Linked DNA regions of Saccharopolyspora erythraea. The protein of the gene in region 2 interacts with the protein of the main gene of each other region in a pairwise test. Links are inferred from orthologs where the notes say so. Each region holds a gene or a part of one and is shown on either strand. Other genes may lie near its edges.

Evidence for each region.
Region 1: the proteins of ndk (region 2) and HUO13_RS30700 interact in binary tests that used the Escherichia coli proteins (3 or more experiments, as listed by UniProt). The link is inferred for Saccharopolyspora erythraea from one-to-one orthologs.

The regions. Positions count from the first base shown.
Region 1 is NZ_CP054839.1:6,872,365-6,876,393, forward strand. Bases 703-3,669 are described here. They hold HUO13_RS30700 (uracil-DNA glycosylase), read right to left. Parts: upstream 2,540-3,669; coding sequence 1,865-2,539; downstream 703-1,864. Other genes in these bases: rpmB (50S ribosomal protein L28), read left to right, coding at 752-943; HUO13_RS30695 (Rv1733c family protein), read right to left, coding at 1,038-1,619; HUO13_RS30705 (MFS transporter), read left to right, coding at 2,915-3,669. Also shown: HUO13_RS30685 (DAK2 domain-containing protein), read right to left, coding at 1-385; more of HUO13_RS30705, read left to right, coding at 3,670-4,029. UniProt on the Escherichia coli protein: Excises uracil residues from the DNA which can arise as a result of misincorporation of dUMP residues by DNA polymerase or due to deamination of cytosine.
Region 2 is NZ_CP054839.1:2,027,101-2,031,062, reverse strand. The notes cover bases 317-3,216. They hold ndk (nucleoside-diphosphate kinase), read right to left. Parts: upstream 2,022-3,216; coding sequence 1,611-2,021; downstream 317-1,610. Other genes in these bases: HUO13_RS09360 (alkaline phosphatase D family protein), read right to left, coding at 2,249-3,216; HUO13_RS09370 (GNAT family N-acetyltransferase), read right to left, coding at 1,075-1,605; HUO13_RS09375 (TIGR03960 family B12-binding radical SAM protein), read right to left, coding at 317-923. In the rest of the region: more of HUO13_RS09375, read right to left, coding at 1-316; more of HUO13_RS09360, read right to left, coding at 3,217-3,808. UniProt on the Escherichia coli protein: Major role in the synthesis of nucleoside triphosphates other than ATP. The ATP gamma phosphate is transferred to the NDP beta phosphate via a ping-pong mechanism, using a phosphorylated active-site intermediate.

The sequences.
Region 1 (4,029 bases), 4.8 Mb from region 2 along the record:
GCTCGGCGACCGCGTCGCGGGCCAGCCCGTCGGCCCGCAGCAGCGCGCGCGTCAGCGCGGCACCGTCGGCGGACTCGGCGTCCCGCAGCTCGTCGGCCAGACCGCGCAGCACCTGGGAGAGCAGCACCCCCGAGTTGCCCCGCGCCCCGCCCAGCGCGCCCTTGGCCAGCGCGGCGAGCACCTCGCCGAGCCCGCCGGCGGTGCAGGCGGACAGTTCGGCGACCGCCGAGCGCATGGTGAGCAGCAGGTTCGTCCCGGTGTCGGCGTCCGCGACCGGGTAGACGTTGATCCGGTCGATGGCCGCCCGGTCCTCGGCCAGCGCCGCCACCGCCAGGTCCGCCCAGCGGCGGGCGGTCACCGCGTCCAGCACTTTCGCGACCTCCACGGCAGGTAGCCTACGAACGGCTCCGCAGAGCCTAGAGGGAGTGTTCCCGGTTTCGCTCTCCGTAGCGGGCCGAGCCGACGCTCGTGGGCCGGTCCGCCCAGCTCGGCGGCAAGGCGACCCTCGCGAGGAGGTCAGGCGGGGTGAGCTACACTGATCCGGTCCAGGGTTGCGATGACCCTGGACGTTCCCACACCGGGATCCATTCCGGCGGTTGCGGCCCAGCGGGCCCGGCCTGCCCGGACCACACCGCCGGTCGGCGGTAAAGGCAAGCGCAGTCACCTGCGGGTGGCGAGACCTCACGCAAGTGGGAGTCGCTTGCGTGACGCTCATCGCTGGAACCGTGAACCAAAGTAAGGGGTGTCTGACGTGGCTGCCGTCTGCGACGTCTGCAGTAAGGGACCAGGCTTCGGCAACTCGGTCTCGCACTCCCACCGGAAGACCAGGCGCCGGTGGAACCCGAACATCCAGACCGTGCACGCGAAGATCGGTCTTTCGCAGCGCAAGCGCATGAACGTGTGCACCTCGTGCCTCAAGGCGGGCAAGGTCGTGCGGGGCTGACCGCACTCCGGCTTCGCCGAACCCCGGGACGGTCCCGCCGTCCCGGGGTTTTTCGTGCGGTCGGCGGTGTCTCACCCGGCCTCCGGCCGGGCGGTCAGCTCATGTGGTTGCGCCAGCGCGGCTCGACCCACTCCCACTCCGCGCCCCAGGCGGACAGCCTGCCCCGGACCACGACCCAGCGGGCGAGGCCGTAACCGATCGAGAGCGCCATCAGCCCTCCGAGCAGCACCGCCGCGCCGAGGGTTCCGGCTGCCTGGGTGGCCTCGGCGCGCGTCGACGGCGCGGAGGTGACCTGCCCGTCGCGGTCGAGCCACACCGGGACGGTCTTCTCGGCGCGAACGTAGGCGGGCACCTGGACGACGGCGAAGTGCTCGTCGGGCGGCTGCCCCCAGCGCACGGCCAGCGACCGGTTCGCCGAGCCCTGGTCCCGGATTTCGGCCACCACCGTCGCTACGACCGGGTGCCGCGACGCCTCCTCGTCCTGCACCGCCGCCAAGCGGTCTCGCAGCACGGACTGGGAGGTCATCAAGGCCAGCGTCACCACCATGACGGCCGCGAGCATCAACACGAGCAACGCGACCGGCTCGAACCAGTCGGTGCGCCGGCGCAGCGGGTTGGCACCTGGCCACACCCGGCGGGCGAGGCGCCGCAGGCTGGTGTTCCGGCCGGCCCCCATGACGAGCCTTCTTCCGACACGAACGCTGGTATCCGGCACTCGCCAATGTACGACCGGGCGTGGGCGAAAGCTACCCGCACATGCCCGCTGACCTGCGCCTAGGCGACACGCAGCGGTGCAACGACAGCCGCGCGACGGACGCCGTGTGCGACGTCACGGCCGAACGGCGACGGCCAGGGGGAAGCGAAGCCTACGACGGCCGCGCGAACGCGGAGCCGACGACGGCCCAGCGGAAAGGAGCCGCGCTACGGCAGCTTCCAGTCGATCGGCTCCTCGCCGCGGCTCTCCAGGATCTGGTTGACCCGGCTGAACGGCCGCGAGCCGAAGAAGCCGCGGTCAGCCGACATCGGGCTCGGGTGCGGCGACTCGACGCACTCGACGCCGGGCATCAGCGGCCGCAGGTCGCGGGCGTCGCGGCCCCACAGGATCGCCACCAGTGGCTCCTCCCGGGCGGCCAGCGCGCGGATCGCCTGCGCGGTGACCTCCTCCCAGCCCTTGCCCCGGTGCGCGGCGGGCTTGCGGGGTTCGACCGTGAGCGCCCTGTTGAGCAGCAGCACCCCGCGCTCGGTCCACGGCGTCAGGTCGCCGTTGGAGGGCATCGGGTAGCCGAGATCCTCGGTGTACTCGCGGAAGATGTTGACCAGGCTCTTCGGCAGCGGCCGGACGTCGGCGGCGACCGAGAAGCTGAGACCGACGGCGTGCCCCGGCGTCGGGTACGGGTCCTGGCCGACGATGAGCACCCGCACCTCGCGGAAGGGCTGCTTGAACGCGCGCAGGACGTTCTCCGGGGCCGGCAGGTACCGGCGCCCCGCGGCGACCTCGTCGCGCAGGAAGCCACCCATCGCGCTGATGCGGTCGGCCACCGGTTCCAGGGCCTCGGCCCACCCGGCCTCGACCACGTCTGTGAGGGGACGCGTCATGGCAGAACAGCCTAGCGAGGCGGGGAGATCCACAGGGCGCCGCCCCGGGCGACAACGCTGGGTCACAAACACGTCAACGTGACTGGCATCACACCCATTTGGATGCCTGTCACACCGGGCCGGTCCGCAAGTGCGCGCGAGCAGCTCCCGATTCGCCATTTCCGCCTGTCACGCCCGCAATTGGCGACCCCATTCGGCGATCGGCGCGCCAACCGCGACGCCGAGTCCGCGGTGACGACTTGCATAAGCGCGCGATCATCGAAATGGACACATTCCGGCGTATTGGTGGCTATGCCCTGCACCCTGGGCTAGGTTCCTAGACCACCTAAACGCACACGCCGTGGAGGCTCAACCCCGGAGGTGGCGCTCAGCCCCATGACTTCTCAGGAGAAAGACGGGACAACCCCAGAACAGCGGTCACTGCTGCGGCGTGCGGTCGGAGCGGCGGCGATCGGGAACACCACGGAGTGGTACGACTTCGGTGTCTACGCTTATGTGGCCAGTTATGTCGGCCACCAGTTCTTCCCCGGGCCGTGGGAGACCGTCTCGGCTTTCGGGGTCTTCGCCATCTCCTTCCTGATCCGGCCGTTCGGCAGCCTGTTCTTCGGACCTCTCGGAGACCGCATCGGACGGCAGAAGGTCCTGGCCCTGACGATCCTGCTGATGTCCGGTTCGACACTGCTGATCGGCCTGCTGCCGACTTACGGCGCGATCGGCGTGCTCGCCCCCATCCTGCTGTTGCTGTGCCGGATGCTGCAGGGCTTCTCGACCGGTGGTGAGTACGGCGGCGCGGCGACCTACATCGCCGAGTTCGCACCGGACAAGCGGCGCGGTTTCTACGGCAGCTGGCTGGAGTTCGGCACCCTGGTCGGATTCGGCCTCGGCGCGCTGGTGCCGACCATCCTGATCCTCAACCTCGACCAGGCCTCGATGGAATCCTGGGGCTGGCGGGTCCCGTTCCTGATCGCCGGTCCGCTCGGCGCCGTGGGTCTCTACCTGCGGAGCAAGCTGGAGGACACGCCTGCGTTCAAGAACCTGCAGGAGACCCACCAGGTCGCCAACTCGCCGCTGAAGGCGCTGATCGCCGAGCACTGGCGCAGGCTGCTGATCCTGATGGGCATCGTGGTGCTGATCAACGTGGCCAACTACACGTTGCTCACCTACATGGAGACCTACCTCAAGCAGACGCTCCACCTCGACGCGCCGGGGGAGGAGTACCAGGTGCTCATCCCGCTGCTGATCACGGTCGCGGTGATGCTGGTGTTCATCACGCCGGTCGGTGCGCTCTCGGACAAGGTGGGGCGCAAGCCGGTCTTCCTGTCGGCGGCGATCTGCTTCATCGTGCTGCCGATCCCGGCGTTCATGCTGATCTCGCAGGGGACCCTGCCGACCACGCTCGCCGGGCTGGCGCTGCTGGGCCTGGCCCACATCCAGACGATCGGGCCGCTGGCGGCGACGCTGCCCGCGATGTTCCCGACCAAGGTGCGCTA
Region 2 (3,962 bases):
GCTTCCAAGCCGCGCTGGACCATCTCGCCGATGCCCTCGATGGAGCGCTCGCGGACCGGCCGGGTGATCATGCCCGCCTGGCAGAAGCGGCAGCCGCGGGTGCAGCCGCGGAAGATCTCCACGCTCATCCGCTCGTGCACGCTCTCGGCCAGCGGCACCAGCGGCTTCTTCGGGTAGGGCCAGTCGTCGAGCTCCCTCGTGGTGCGCTTGAACACCCGGTAGGGCACGCGCTCCTCGTTCGGCACGACCGACTCGATGACGCCGTCGGCGCCGTAGGAGACGTCGTAGAACTTCGGCACGTACACGCCGCCGCTCTCGGCCAGCCGAAGCAGCAGCTCGTCCCGGCCGCCCGGCTCGCCCTCGGCCTTCCACTTCCGGATGGCCTCGGTGACCTCGAGGACCGCCTCCTCGCCGTCGCCGAGCACGGCGGCGTCCAGGAAGTCCGCGATCGGCTCGGGGTTGAACGCCGCGTGGCCGCCGGCCAGGACGATCGGGTGCTCGCCGGTGCGGTCGGCCGCGTGCAGCGGGATGCCCGCCAGGTCGAGCGCGCTGAGCAGGTTGGTGTAGCCGAGCTCGGTGGCGAAGCTGACGCCGAGCACGTCGAAGGCGCCGACGGGCCGGTGGTTGTCGACGGTGAACTGCGGGATGCCGTGCTCGCGCATGAGGGCCTCGAGGTCCGGCCACACCGAGTAGGTGCGCTCGGCGAGCACGTCGGGCTGCTCGTTGAGGATCTCGTAGAGGATCATGACGCCCTGGTTGGGCAGCCCGACCTCGTAGGCGTCCGGGTACATCAGACACCACCGCACGGAGGTGTCGTCCCAGTCCTTGGCGGTCGAGTTCAGCTCGCCGCCCACGTACTGCACGGGCTTGGAGACGCGCGGCAGCAGCGGCTCCAAGCGGTCGAAAACGGACTCCACGCTCACCGGTTCAGCGTACGTGCCGCGCTCTCGCGCCCGACGAAGGCGTACGGGTTCAGTGCGGTGCCGGAGCCCGCACCGAACCCCGCGAGCACCCGGCGCCCCGGCGGGCGGCCGAGCCGGGCGGCGAGGCCGCGGCGCGCACCGGACGCGCTGGTCAGACGTCCCGGGTGAACCAGATCCGGTCGCGGTCGTCGCCGTCGGCGACGCGGACCGACCGCTCCCAGCGGCCCGACACCGTCCAGCCCAGGCCGGTGTAGAAGCGCTCCAGGTCGTGTCCGCCGCGGGCCACGAGCTCGAGCTTCTCCAGCCCCAGCGCCTGGGCGTGCGCCACGGCGGCGTCGTGCAGCTTGCGGCCCCAGCCCTGCCCCTGCAGGTCGGGGTCGACCATGAGCAGCAGCAGCTCACCGGTGTGCCGCCGCACCGGGTAGCTACCCGGCACCAGCACCGCGACGCCGACGAGCACGTGCTCACGTCCGATGGTCAGCAGGTGCGCGCGCTTGCCCGCGACGTCGTCGACGACCGACTGGGCCGCCTCGCGCACCTCCTCCACCGGGTCGGCGGGGGTGAAGCCGACGCCGCCGCCCGCCACCGTGACCCGGCCCCAGAGGTCGGCCAGGCCGTCGACGAGGCCGGGGTGCGGCGTGTCCACCCGGTGCGGACCGGTGATGAACACGTCCTCGCCCACGCGGCTCAGAGCTCCGGGAACCAGAGCTTGATCTCGCGCTCGGCGGACTCCACGGAGTCCGAGCCGTGCACCAGGTTGTACTGGACCTCCAGGCCGTAGTCGCCGCGGATGCTGCCCGGGGCGGCCTTGTCCACCGGGTCGGTGCCGCCGGCGAGCTGGCGGAACGCCGAGATCGCCCGCGGGCCCTCCACGACGGCGGCCACGACCGGGCCGGAGGTGATGAACTCGAGCAGGCTGCCGAAGAACGGCTTGCCGTCGTGCTCGGCGTAGTGCTGCTCGGCGAGCTGCTGCTCGACCTGGCGCAGCTCCAGGGCGACCAGCTTCAGGCCCTTGCGCTCGATGCGGCCGATGACCTCGCCGACCAGTCCCCGCTCGACCCCGTCGGGCTTCACCAGGACCAGGGTGCGCTCGCTCACGAGTGTTTCTCCTTCTGTGCCGGGGCGGCGGTGTGCGTCCGGCCACCTACGCCCGATTTGCCGCCAGGGTATCGATTCCGGTGGTCCCGGCCGTGCCCGGGGAGACCCGGGTGGCCGCGATGAGCCACTGGTGCGTGCGAGGTCAGGGGTGACGCCCGGCGCCCGCTCGCCGCCCGGCCGGCCGGTGCCGGGCAGCGAGCCGTCTCTCCGGGCGCTCGCGCCTGCGGTCAGCGCCGCGGGTCGAGCGTGGTCGACCACAGGGACTTGCCCGCGGCGTCGCGCAGGTCCACGGTCAGCCTCCGGGACCGGGAGTCGATGTTGACCTCGCCGAAGTGCTGGAAGCCCTCCAGCGGCGACGCTCCCTGGCGGGTCGGCGCGCTGACGAAGACCTGCTCGGGGCCGAAGGTCGGGTCCAGCTCGCTCGGGCCGAAGGCACCGGCGTGCAGCGGTCCGGAGACGAACTCCCAGAACGGGTCGAAGCCGTCGAAGGCCGCGCGCTCCGGCGAGTAGCGGATGGCCGCCGAGTAGTGCACGTCGGCGGTCAGCCAGACGACGTTGCGGACCTGGCGGCGGGCGGTCTCGGCGAGCACCCAGGCCAGCTCAGCCTCCCGGCCGTTGGGCGCGCCGGGCAGGCCGTTGGCGACGGCCTCGATCTTGTCGCCGTCGGGCACGATGATGCCGATCGGCATGTCCGAGGCGATGACCTTCCAGGTCGCGCGGGACCGGGACAGCTCGTCGACCAGCCACCGCGCCTGCCGCTCGCCGAGGATGCGCTCCGCCCGCGTGCCCTCCGAGTTCGGGTCGCGGTAGCTGCGCATGTCGAGCACGAAGACGTCGAGCAGCGGGCCGTGCCCGACCTTGCGGTAGACCCGGCCGTCCACGGCGTCCTGCCGCCGCACCGGCTGCCACTCGTGGAAGGCCTGGAACGCGCGCTGGGCGAGCACGTCGACCCGCTTCTCGGTGTACTCGGGCTTGTCGAGGATCTCGCCGGGGTACCAGTTGTTGGTGACCTCGTGGTCGTCCCACTGCACCAGTTGCGGGACGTGGGCGGCGAAGCGCCGCACGTTCTCGTCCAGCAGGTTGTAGGCGAACTGGCCGCGGTATTCGGCCAGCGTCTCGGCGACCTTCGACTTTTCCGGGGTGACGACGTTGCGCCACACCCGTCCGTCAGGCAACGTCACCGACTCCTTCAGCGGCCCATCGGCGTAGACGGTGTCGCCGCTGTGCAGGAAGAAGTCCGGGTTGCGCGCGGCCATCGCGGAGTAGATCGTCATGCCGCCGATGTCGGGGTTGATGCCCCAGCCCTGGCCGACCACGTCACCGGACCACAGGAACCGCACGTCGCGCGGCTGCCGGGGCACGGTGCGGAAGCTGCCCGCCAGCGGCTCGCTGCCCACACGCCCGTCGAGGTCCTCGGCGACGACGCGGTAGTGGAACTGCCGGCCGGGCGGGAGGCCCCGCAGCAGGACCTCGCCGGTGCCGTCGGTCTCCGGTGTGAGCAGCGGGCCCGGGACGCGCCGGGCGTCGGCGAACCCGGGGTCCTGGCTGATCTCGACGAACATCCGCGACGGGCGGTCCGCCCGGGTCCAGACCACGGCGCCGTCCGGGCGCGGGTCGCCGAGCTGCACGCCGTGGGTCAGCAGCGGCCGGTCGGGGCGGGCGAAGGCGGGCGCGGCGCCTGCCGCGCGCGGCAGGAGCAGGCCGGCGGCGAGGGCTCCGGCGCCGGCCGCGGAGCCGCGCAGCAGCGCGCGGCGGTTGAGGCGGTGGGAGGCAGATTCGGGGTGCATGCGGTCGTTCTAATCGTGCTCGGCGGCCGGTCCGCCACCGGAAGTTGACGAACAGCTGAACTCCCGGGGCGGATGTGCCGTGCCGCCCATCGCGGGGTCTCCGGGGGCATCCCGCCCGGGAGACCGTGCGTCCGCACGCGGCATGGCTCGTGCG